DNA from 2 places in the Methylobacterium flocculans genome. Region 1 is predicted to be linked to the other one. Evidence: predicted binding sites of a transcription regulator. Region 1 holds the regulator's gene; the other holds the start of a gene.
What was found. Region 1 encodes LexA, which represses DNA repair genes until DNA is damaged. Its sites were predicted from a motif close to TGTTCNNNNTGTGTTCNG; they were not measured.
Positions count from the first base shown of each region.

Region 2: the regulator LexA is predicted to act here: its motif matches at 2,282-2,299, upstream of dnaE (DNA polymerase III subunit alpha).

Region 1 covers NZ_CP107532.1:3,522,307-3,527,316, forward strand. The annotation lists gene OF380_RS16625 (ComEC/Rec2 family competence protein) at 1-2,181, shown strand, start outside; gene lexA (transcriptional repressor LexA) at 2,175-2,927, opposite strand; gene OF380_RS16635 (hypothetical protein) at 3,581-4,150, opposite strand; gene OF380_RS16640 (hypothetical protein) at 4,220-4,459, opposite strand; gene OF380_RS16645 (formate dehydrogenase subunit gamma) at 4,498-5,010, opposite strand, start outside.
Region 2 covers NZ_CP107532.1:1,225,021-1,230,030, reverse strand. The annotation lists gene OF380_RS05590 (ABC transporter ATP-binding protein) at 6-719, shown strand; gene OF380_RS05585 (nucleotide disphospho-sugar-binding domain-containing protein) at 729-1,976, opposite strand; gene dnaE (DNA polymerase III subunit alpha) at 2,537-5,010, shown strand, end outside.

The sequences.
Region 1 (5,010 bases):
GTCCGTGCCTGGCTGGAAGCCGGCTGGACCCGCGAAATCGAGCAGCGCCGCCTGTTCCCCTGGCTCGCCGTCGCCTTCGCCCTCGGCATCCTGGTGTTCTTCACGGAGACGCAGGGCCAGCCCGCTCTGGCCGCGCCCCTCGTCGCCGCTGCCGGCCTCGCCGGTCTCACGCCCTTCCTGGCGACCCGGCCGATGGCCATGGCCCTGGTGCTTGCAGCCATCGCTGCGTTCCTTGGCTTCGCGGCAGCGACGCTCCGGGTGCAGCGCGTGGCCGGCCCGATCCTGTCGCGAACGACGATCGCGCCCCTGACTGGGACGATCGAAGGGCTGGACGAGCGCGACGAGGGTGCACGCCTGATCGTACGGGTAGAGGGCTTCGGCACGCTCGGGCCGGAGACGCGACCGACCCGGGTGCGGGTCTCCTACCGCAAGGCCATGATCCTCAAGCCGGGAGATCGGATCTCCGCCACCGCGCGGCTCCTCCCACCCCCGGAAGCCGCGCGGCCCGGCGGCTACGACTTCGCACGCGATGCGTTCTTTCGCGGAATCGGCGCGGTCGGGTCACTCGTCGGCAAGATCGAAGTCCTGCCACCGCACGATACGGTGCCATGGCAGGCCCGCCTCGCATCGACGATCGATGCGGCTCGCAACGCGCTTACGCGGCGCATCACCGATGCCAATGGCGGTCAGGCCGGGGCCGTGGCGGCCGCCCTGGTCACCGGAAAGCGCGGCCTCATCAGCGGCGCGACCAACGATGTCCTGCGGGCGGCGGGCATCTATCACGTGGTTTCGATCTCCGGGCTCCACATGGTGCTGGCGGCCGGCGTGGTCTTCTGGCTGGTCCGCGCCATCCTCGCCCTGGTGCCGTTCCTCGCATTGCACTGGCCGATCAAGAAGATCGCTGCCGCCTGCGCGATGCTCGGCGTGACGGCCTACTGCGTCTTCTCAGGGTGGGATATCGCCGCCGAACGTTCCCTCATCATGACGCTGGTGATGCTGGGCGCCATTTTGGTGGACCGCCCCGCCCTGAGCATGCGCAACCTCGCTCTGGCGGCGCTGATCGCCCTCACGCGGGAGCCGGAAGGTGTCCTGGGGCCGAGCTTCCAGATGTCGTTCGGAGCCGTCGCCGGCCTCATCGCCTGTGCGCCGCTGCTCGGCGGCCATGCGTTCCGGCGCGACGGCGCAGGTCGTTTCGCCCGCGCCGTCGGATGGCTGCTCGCCGCCATTGTCGGAACGCTGGCCACCACCCTGGTGGCACAGATCGCTACGGCGCCCTTCGCGACCTACCATTTTCAGACGGTGCAGCCCTTCGGCCTCGTGGGAAATGCCCTGACCCTGCCGCTGGTCTCCCTGGCGGTGATGCCCGCCGCCGTGCTCGGAATCCTGGCCTATCCCTTCGCCCTCGATCAGCCGGTCTGGTGGGCGATGGGGCTGGCAGTGCGGGGGATGCTCACGATCTCGACTTGGATTGCCGAGTTCGGACATGCGACCTACGTCGTACCCGCATACGGCACCGGCGCACTGGCTCTGCTCGCCTGCGCCGTCGTCATGCTCACCCTGCCAGCGTCGTCCCTGCGCTGGCTCGGTCTGATCCCGGCCATCGTCGGCATCGGCCTCGCAGTCCGGCCTGACCGGTACGACCTCTATATCGACCGTGATGGCGCCGGCGCGGCGATCCGCGACCGAACCGGGCGCCTCGCGATGCTCGGTCGCCCCCCGGCCTTCGTGCTCGAACAATGGCTCAAGGCGGATGGCGACGGCAGAAAAGCAGCGGACATCAAGGCATCTCCGGCCGCGCGTTGCGACCGTCTGGGCTGTACCCTGCAGATGAGCGACGGGCGCACAATCGCACTTGCGACCGACAAGCGAGCGCTGCCCGAGGATTGCGCCAGGGCCGACATCCTGATCACGCAACGGGAGGCTCCGCCCGGTTGCGCGGCCAAAGTGATCGTCGACCGTGCCTTCCTCAAGACCCACGGGGCGACAGCGATCAGACTGACCCGTGACGGGCCCATCGTGACGACGGCACGTCGTCCCGGCGAAACGGTGCCGTGGCGCACGTCAAGCACACCCCCGGTGGCCGTCTCAGAGCCCACCACGCCCAGCCTGCCCACGAAATCCGGATCGAACACGCCGAACGCGGAGGACGCCGACGCCGGACCCGACGACGAGGCTCAGTAGCGTCGAACGAGACTGACCAACCGTCCCTGGATCTGCACACGATCCGGCCCGAGCACACGGGTTTCATAGGCGGGATTGGCCGCCTCCAGCGCGATGGACGAACCCCGGCGGCGCAGGCGCTTCAGGGTCGCTTCCTCGTCGTCGATCAGCGCCACGATGATGTCGCCGGTATTCGCCGTGTCCTGCTTGCGGATGACCACGAGGTCACCGTCCAGGATGCCCGCATCGACCATCGAATCGCCCCGCACCTCGAGGGCGTAATGCTCGCCACCGGCGAGGAAATCCGGAGACATCGTCACCGAGTGACTCTGCTCCTGAATGGCGGCGATGGGCGTACCGGCCGCGATCCGACCCATGACGGGAATCGTGACCGCCCGGCCGCTCTCATCCATCGCCTGCGTGGTCGGCAGACGGGACACCGACGCGCCCGCCGGGGGAGCCTTGCCCTTGCCGCCCTCGACCACGCTCGGAGTAAACCGACGCGGCTCCGATGGAACGCTGCTGCGTCCGCCGACAGCGTCGCCGCTCAAGCTCTCCGGCATACGAATTACTTCGATGGCCCGGGCCCGGTTCGGCAGCCTGCGCAGGAAGCCGCGCTCCTCGAGCGCTGTGATCAGGCGATGGATGCCGGACTTCGACTTGAGATCCAGCGCATCCTTCATTTCGTCGAAGGAGGGAGGAACGCCGCTCTCGCGCATCCGGTGCTGGATGAACTGGAGCAAATCCAGTTGCTTACGCGTCAACATGCGGAACACTCTTCGTTGGAGCCGTGGGCTGCGGCGTGCGACCGCAGAAACAAACCACGAACACGTTAAACGTTCCGCAAGTGTTCTGCAAGAGTTCCCATATGACGCCGAAACTTGCGTCTATCGGAGCAGGGCGCGCCGGCCTTAGGCGGATCAATGGCGGCGGAGCTATCGTTCCGGCGAGGGTCCCCAAGGAACCGCCCGTGGCAGGGGACACACGGCGGCGCAACAGAATTGCGGGAAGACCATCGCGATCATCGCCCCTGGAACGGGGTGAAACGGAGCGAGATTCACACCAGGTTCAGCGTCGAGGCGAGAAGGCAGCGGAAGTGTGGTGCTTCACAAAGCTCGCGATCCGGCGGCCAAGCGGATCACGGTGTGAGAAACTCGACGTATTAAGTAGAGACGATCGAGGTCGGCTGCCCGTCAGCTGCCCCGTGGATCAGTGACATCATCGAAGCTGTAAAGCGGCGCGCGAAATCGCGAGTACCGCAGCCTAACCTTCAGCAGCTCCACGGGAAGAACCTTCGCGGCCTGCGAGGGGGATCCCGCCACAGGAAGCCCAATGGTCCGCACAGCCGACGCGCCTGATGCCTTGCGCAGCAGCGACGTCGCCGTCGGTTGCGCAGATCGGCTTGGACCGGACCAACGCCTCAGGGCTGCTCGGCACCGTAGAATTTCGGATCGAGGGCGGCCAGAGCCAGAAGGGCCGGGGTCATGACGACACCGGCGACGCGCATGGTGCGTGCGGCGGCGCGGCAGGCCACCTGATCGTTCGAGGCGGCAGCCGTTTCGATCCGGCTGATGACCGCTTCATCCGGCTTCGGGCTCGGGGCGGACGCGGCCGGGGCGGGCGGGCTCTTCGCGGCAGCATTGGCATGCGCCAACGTGGCCTTGCCATCGCTTGTCCCGGGACGCGCGTCGGCCGTCGGAGCCTGGGTCTCCGGCTTGGTCGGCCCGCTTAGCCCGGAACTCTGCTGCGTCGGCCCACCGGACGACGAAGGTTGACCGTCACTCTTGCCGGAGGCGTTCGAGACGGCGGTCGATTGCGATGCCGGCGTCGCGGCTTCCTGCTTCTTCTCCTCCGGCTTCTTCACGAAGGCCACGAGTTCCTGGCACAGGTTCGCCGGGCCGCGGGCGGGCGCCGCATCCTGCGCGGACGCCGTTTGCACGGAGAGGCTCGTCGACAAGAGGAGCGCGGCGATGGAGAGGCGGTGGATCATGCTCGGTCCCCTGGTTCCGGACTCGTTGCGCGGCCGTACCCGTGCGGTGCACGGGACGTCGTTCGGGTTTCAGGAGCGCTTCGGATGCGAGGGTTCACCGGTCGCCTTGCCGTGCGCCGATTCACCGGTGTCGTTGGTGTTCGGATCGCCGGTCCACTTCTCGCCGACGAGGTTGGTGCCAGGCTCCGACACCCGTGCCCCCGTGGTCGCGAAGGCCTGGTAGGCGAACGTCTGATTGCTGGTCAGGGCGTACATGGCCAGGACGCCGAGGCCGATGGCGGCAATCACGGCGACGATGAAGGCTTTCATGGTCGTAATCCTCGTCGCCGCCCGAGCGGCCTGGCAGATTATTCAGCGGGAGCGGGGTGGCGACCCCGACCCAATTGCGGGCCGCTCGCGGTCTTCGCCTGCTCCTGCTCGACCCAGAGGTCGTGGTGGGCGCGCGCCCAGGCAAGATCGACCTCGCCGCTGCCCATGGCATCGTAGGCGCCCTTCATGCCGAGCGTGCCGATGTAGATGTGCGCCAGGATGCCGGCGATGAACACGATGCCGATCAGCGAGTGAATGACCTGCATCACCTGCATGCCGTTGATGTCGAGGAGCGCGAACGGGAACAGCATCATCAGGCCGGTGACGCCCATGGCGGCACCGAAGCCCGCGACCATCCAGAACACGCCCTTCTGGCCGGCGTTGAAGCGGGCCGCGTGGGGGTGCTTCTTGCCGATGAAGCCGCCGCCCGCCTTGATCCAGGCCCAATCGATGCGGTTCGGGATGTTGTCCTTGATCCAGACCACGAACATCATCACCACACCGAACATGAACGGCCAGGCGAGATAGACGTGGCTGTACTTGGCCCATTG
Region 2 (5,010 bases), 2.3 Mb from region 1:
CATCCATGACCACGAATGCCGAGGCGCCCGGCGCGCAGCCGGTCCCGGCCCTGTTCTTCGCCAAGGTGGAGCGCCGCTACGCGCAAGGGGCGGGTGCCCTCGAGATCCTGCGCCGGGCCGACCTCGCGATCTGGCCGGGCGAACTCGTCGCCCTGGTGGCGCCGTCGGGCGCGGGCAAGAGCACGCTGCTGCACCTCGCCGGCCTCCTGGAGCGGCCCGATGGCGGCGAGGTCTATATCGGTGGTACGCCCACGGCCGGCATGGCGGATGCCGAGCGCACCCGCCTGCGCCGCGAGGAGATGGGCTTCGTCTACCAGTTCCACCACCTGCTGCCGGAGTTCTCCGCCCTGGAGAACGTGGTCATGCCCCAGCTCATTCGGGGGCTCTCCAACCGCGAGGCACGGGCCCGGGCGACCGAACTCTTGAGCTTTCTCGGCCTGAAGGAACGCCTCGTGCACCGTCCGGCCGAGCTGTCCGGCGGTGAGCAGCAGCGCGTCGCCATCGCGCGCGCAGTCGCCAACGGCCCGCGCCTGCTGCTCGCCGACGAGCCCACCGGCAACCTCGACCCGCACACGGCGGCGCACGTCTTCGGAATCCTGGTCTCCCTGGTCCGCGCCTCCGGCCTCGCCGCGCTGATCGCCACTCACAACATGGATCTCGCCGGTCGCATGGACCGGCGCGTCACCATCCGGGATGGGCTCATCGAAGAAGTGGCGTGAAGCGGCGCCTCACGCTGCGATCATCGCCTCGATCCGATCGCAGGCCGAGGACACGCCGTTCTCCCCGGCCATGCGGGACCGGGCATCCCGGCAGCGCCGGCCCACCTCCGGTGATCCGAGCAGGCTATCGAGGGCTCGCGCCGCTCGGGCCGGGGTGAAGCGGCGGCGGCTCAGGGTGGCGCCGAGGCCCAGTCTCCGGACCCGCTCCCCCTCGTCGAAATGGTCGAACGCCACCGGCACGATCAGTTGGGGAATGCCGGCCGCGAGTGCCTGGGCCACGGTCCCGATGCCGCCATGATGAATCAGGGCCGCGCTCTTCGGGAGGAGCGCGCTCAAAGGCGCATAGGGTACCTGGATCAGGCCGTCGGGCAGGCGTGCCGGAATCTGATCCCCCTGCGGGACGATCAGGACGCCGCGCCGGTTCATGCGACGGCACAGGGCAATGGCGGTCGCAAAGAAACGCTGCCCCTGCCGCATCGCCGAGCCGTAGGTGAAAACGAGGGGGGCGGGTCCCCGCTCCAGGAAGTCGGTGAGCTCCGGGGTGAGCGTATCCGTGTCGCCCAGGTGATCGACGATGGGAAAGCCGGTCTGTACCACCTGGGGCAGCCAATCTGCCTGAGGCGCGGCGAACCAATCCGGGAACATCAGCAGCACCTCCGAAGGGCTGTTCCACCAGTGCCGAAGCCGCCGCACTGGGCCGAGGCCGAGACGCGCGCGCAGAGCGTTCAGGCGCGGCAGGGCCGCCGGTCCGATGACGTACCGGTCGGCGCCGCGTCCGATCCAGTGCCGGAGGCGCGAGGGCGCCAGTCTAGCGAGCCCGAAGCCAGGCAGGAGGGGGGCGGCGTGTCGACTTTCCACAAGGAGCGGCATGGCGTGGACCGTGACGACGGTCAGGTCGAGCTTATCCTGGGCGACACGCGCTCCGAGACTGAGGCTGGAGGCTACCACCAGGGTTTCCGGCGCGCGCCCCCGCCGCGCCAGCCACTCGTAGGTCTCCTCGGTGAGATCCGAGACTTGGGCGAATAACGCGGACACACCGCGTCGCGGATGCCAGAGGTCGGGATGGCGGATGGCACGGTCGTAGGCGACCGGCGTCCCGAGGGCGTGGAAGGCAATTCCGGCCCGTGCGGCCAGGGCGGCGAAAGGGGCTGGCGCCGCCAGAACGACTTCGCGCCCCCGGCGGGTGAGCTCGACCCCGAGCGCCAGGATGGGCAGGACATCCCCATGGGAGCCGATAGCGACGAGCTGAATCTGCATGTGGACCGACGCGGTGCGTGCTGGCCCCCCCGCAGTCGCGGTACCGTACCGTCCTGGTACTCGCGTCATCAAATCATGGAATCGCCCTATGTTTTGGAGTTTATTGGTAGGAACTACCCCATAATTTCCAGTTTTCAGCACAGGAATAACAAAAGCTTGCTGGATCTATGTAGCTCAGTCGGCATCGCGTGAGCGTATCCTGCCGCGGTTTACCCGACCGCAGGTCGCTTCCTGGCGAGCGAATCAATCGGCTGGGTCAGCTTTTGTTAACCACGACGTCAGCCAGACGATGATCGTACTTTACATAGAACAAAACAGGAACAAATATCGGCGCGTCAACGAAAGGCGATGCCCATGTTCAAGCGGATGATCCTGACGGGTGCGGTCGAGTTCCTGGCCTTCGGGCTGCTGGCGGTGTCCATTGCGGCCTGGGCTGTCGCACTCAGCCCGTTGCGATAGCGTTGCGGTGCGGGCACAGGCCGAAACTCTCCACAGCCAAACGGGAGGCGGACGGCGCGCCGGCATGGATTCGTTCACTGTGAATCGCTCAGGTGGATCCCATGGCGCGCATCCTCAAAGACCCGGCTTACGTCCACCTTCACGTCCATTCCTCGTTCTCCCTTCTCGAAGGCGCATTGAAGGTCGGCGACATCGTCAAGGCCGCGCTCGCCGACCGGCAGCCGGCGCTGGCGCTCACCGACACCAACAACCTGTTCGGCGCCCTCGAATTCTCCGAGAAGGCCGCTGGCGCCGGCATCCAGCCGATCCCAGGACTGCAGCTGACGGTCGCCTTCGAGGCGCCCGATCCGATGGCCCGCGTCGGCCAGGGGCAGGCCGGCACTGCCAATATCGTCGTGCTGGCGCAGGACGAGACCGGGTACGGCAACCTCCTGCGGCTGGCGAGCCGGGCGTATTTCGATGGTCCCCTCGGTGATGCCCCCCGCGTCAGCGTCGAGGCGCTGGCAGAATCCGCCGGCGGCCTGATCGCGCTCACGGGCGGCTCCACCGGCCCCCTCGACGCCGCCTTGCGGACGGGTCGGGTCGAACTCGCCGCCGGCCGCCTCGCGCAGCTCAAGGCGGCGTTCGGCGAGGACAACCTCTATGTCGAGATCCTGCGCCACGGCTTGGCCGACGAGCGCATGGTCGAACGGGAGTTGCTGCGGCTCGCCGACGGCAACGGCCTCTCGATCGTGGCCACCAACGAACCCTTCTTCGCCAAGGAAGGCGATTACGACGCGCACGATGCCCTGCTTGCCATCGCGGACGGGCGCCTCGTCTCGGACGATCGCCGCCGTAAGCTCACCCCACGCCACGGCTTCAAGACCCGCGCGGAGATGGGCCAGCTCTTCCACGACCTGCCGGACGCGCTCAACGCCACGGTCGAGATCGCCATGCGCTGCGCCTACCGCGTGCGCACCCGCAAGCCCATCCTGCCGAACTTCGGCGTCGTGGCTGCCCTCGATGCCGCCGCCCCCGAGGCCGAGGCGGCGCCCCCCCTCGACGAGCCGGCGGAACTGCGCCGGCAGGCCCAAGCCGGCCTCGAACTGCGCCTCGCCCAGCACGGCACCGCGCCGGGCATGGATGAGAAGGTCTACCGCGACCGCCTTGCCTTCGAGCTCGATGTCATCGTCGGCATGAAGTTTCCCGGCTACTTCCTCATCGTGTCGGACTTCATCAAGTGGGCCAAGGACCACGACATTCCGGTGGGGCCGGGCCGAGGCTCGGGCGCCGGCTCGCTGGTGGCCTGGTCGCTCCTCATCACCGACCTCGACCCGCTACGCTTCGGCCTGCTGTTCGAGCGCTTCCTCAACCCCGAGCGCGTCTCGATGCCGGATTTCGACATCGACTTCTGCGTCGAGGGCCGCGAGCGCGTGATCCAGTACGTGCAGCAGCGCTACGGCGAGCGGCAGGTGGCGCAGATCATCACCTTCGGTACGCTGCTGGCGCGCGGCGTGCTGCGCGACGTCGGTCGCGTCCTGGAGATGCCCTACGGGCAGGTCGACAAATTGACCAAGCTCGTACCGCAGAACCCGGCCAATCCCGTCACCCTGGTCCAGGCCATCGAGGGCGAGCCGAAGCTGCAGCAGGCGATCGAGGAGGAGCCGATCGTCGCCCGCCTCATGGAGATCTCGAAGAAGCTCGAGGGCCTGCACCGGCACGCCTCGACCCACGCCGCCGGCGTCGTCATCGGCGACCGCCCCCTCGAACAGCTCGTGCCGCTCTACCGCGATCCGAAGACCGGCATGCGGGTGACTCAGTTCAACATGAAGTGGGTCGAGGCCGCGGGCCTCGTGAAGTTCGACTTCCTGGGATTGAAGACCCTCACGCTGCTTCGGTGCTGCACCGACCTGCTGGCGAAACGCGGCATCATCGTCGATCTCGCCTCACTGCCGCTGGACAACGAAGCGACCTACGCTCCGATGAAGCGCGGCGAGACCGTCGGCGTGTTCCAGGTGGAATCGGCTGGCATGCGCAAGGCGCTGGTCGAGATGCAGGCCGATCGCTTCGAGGACATCATCGCCCTGGTGGCGCTCTACCGTCCGGGCCCGATGGCCAACATCCCGGTCTATTGCGAGCGCAAGCTCGGGCGCGACGCCGGCAACGAGGCGAGCTGGTATCCGCATGAGAAGCTGGAGCCGATCCTCAAGGAGACCTTCGGCATCATCGTCTACCAGGAACAGGTGATGGAGGTGGCCAAGGTCCTGGCCGGTTACTCCCTGGGCGAGGCCGACATGCTCCGCCGCGCCATGGGTAAGAAGATCAAGGCCGAGATGGACGCCCAGCGCGATCGCTTCGTGAAGGGCTGTGTCGAGCGCGACCTGACCAAGGCCAAGGCCAACGAGATCTTCGACCTGCTCGCCAAGTTCGCCGATTACGGCTTCAACAAGTCACACGCCGCCGCCTACGCGCTGCTGACCTACCAGACCGCCTATCTCAAGGCGAACCATCCGGTGGAGTTCCTGGCTGCCGCGATGCAGCTCGACATCGACGTCACCGACAAGCTCGCCGAGTTCCGCCAGGATGCTCAGCGGCT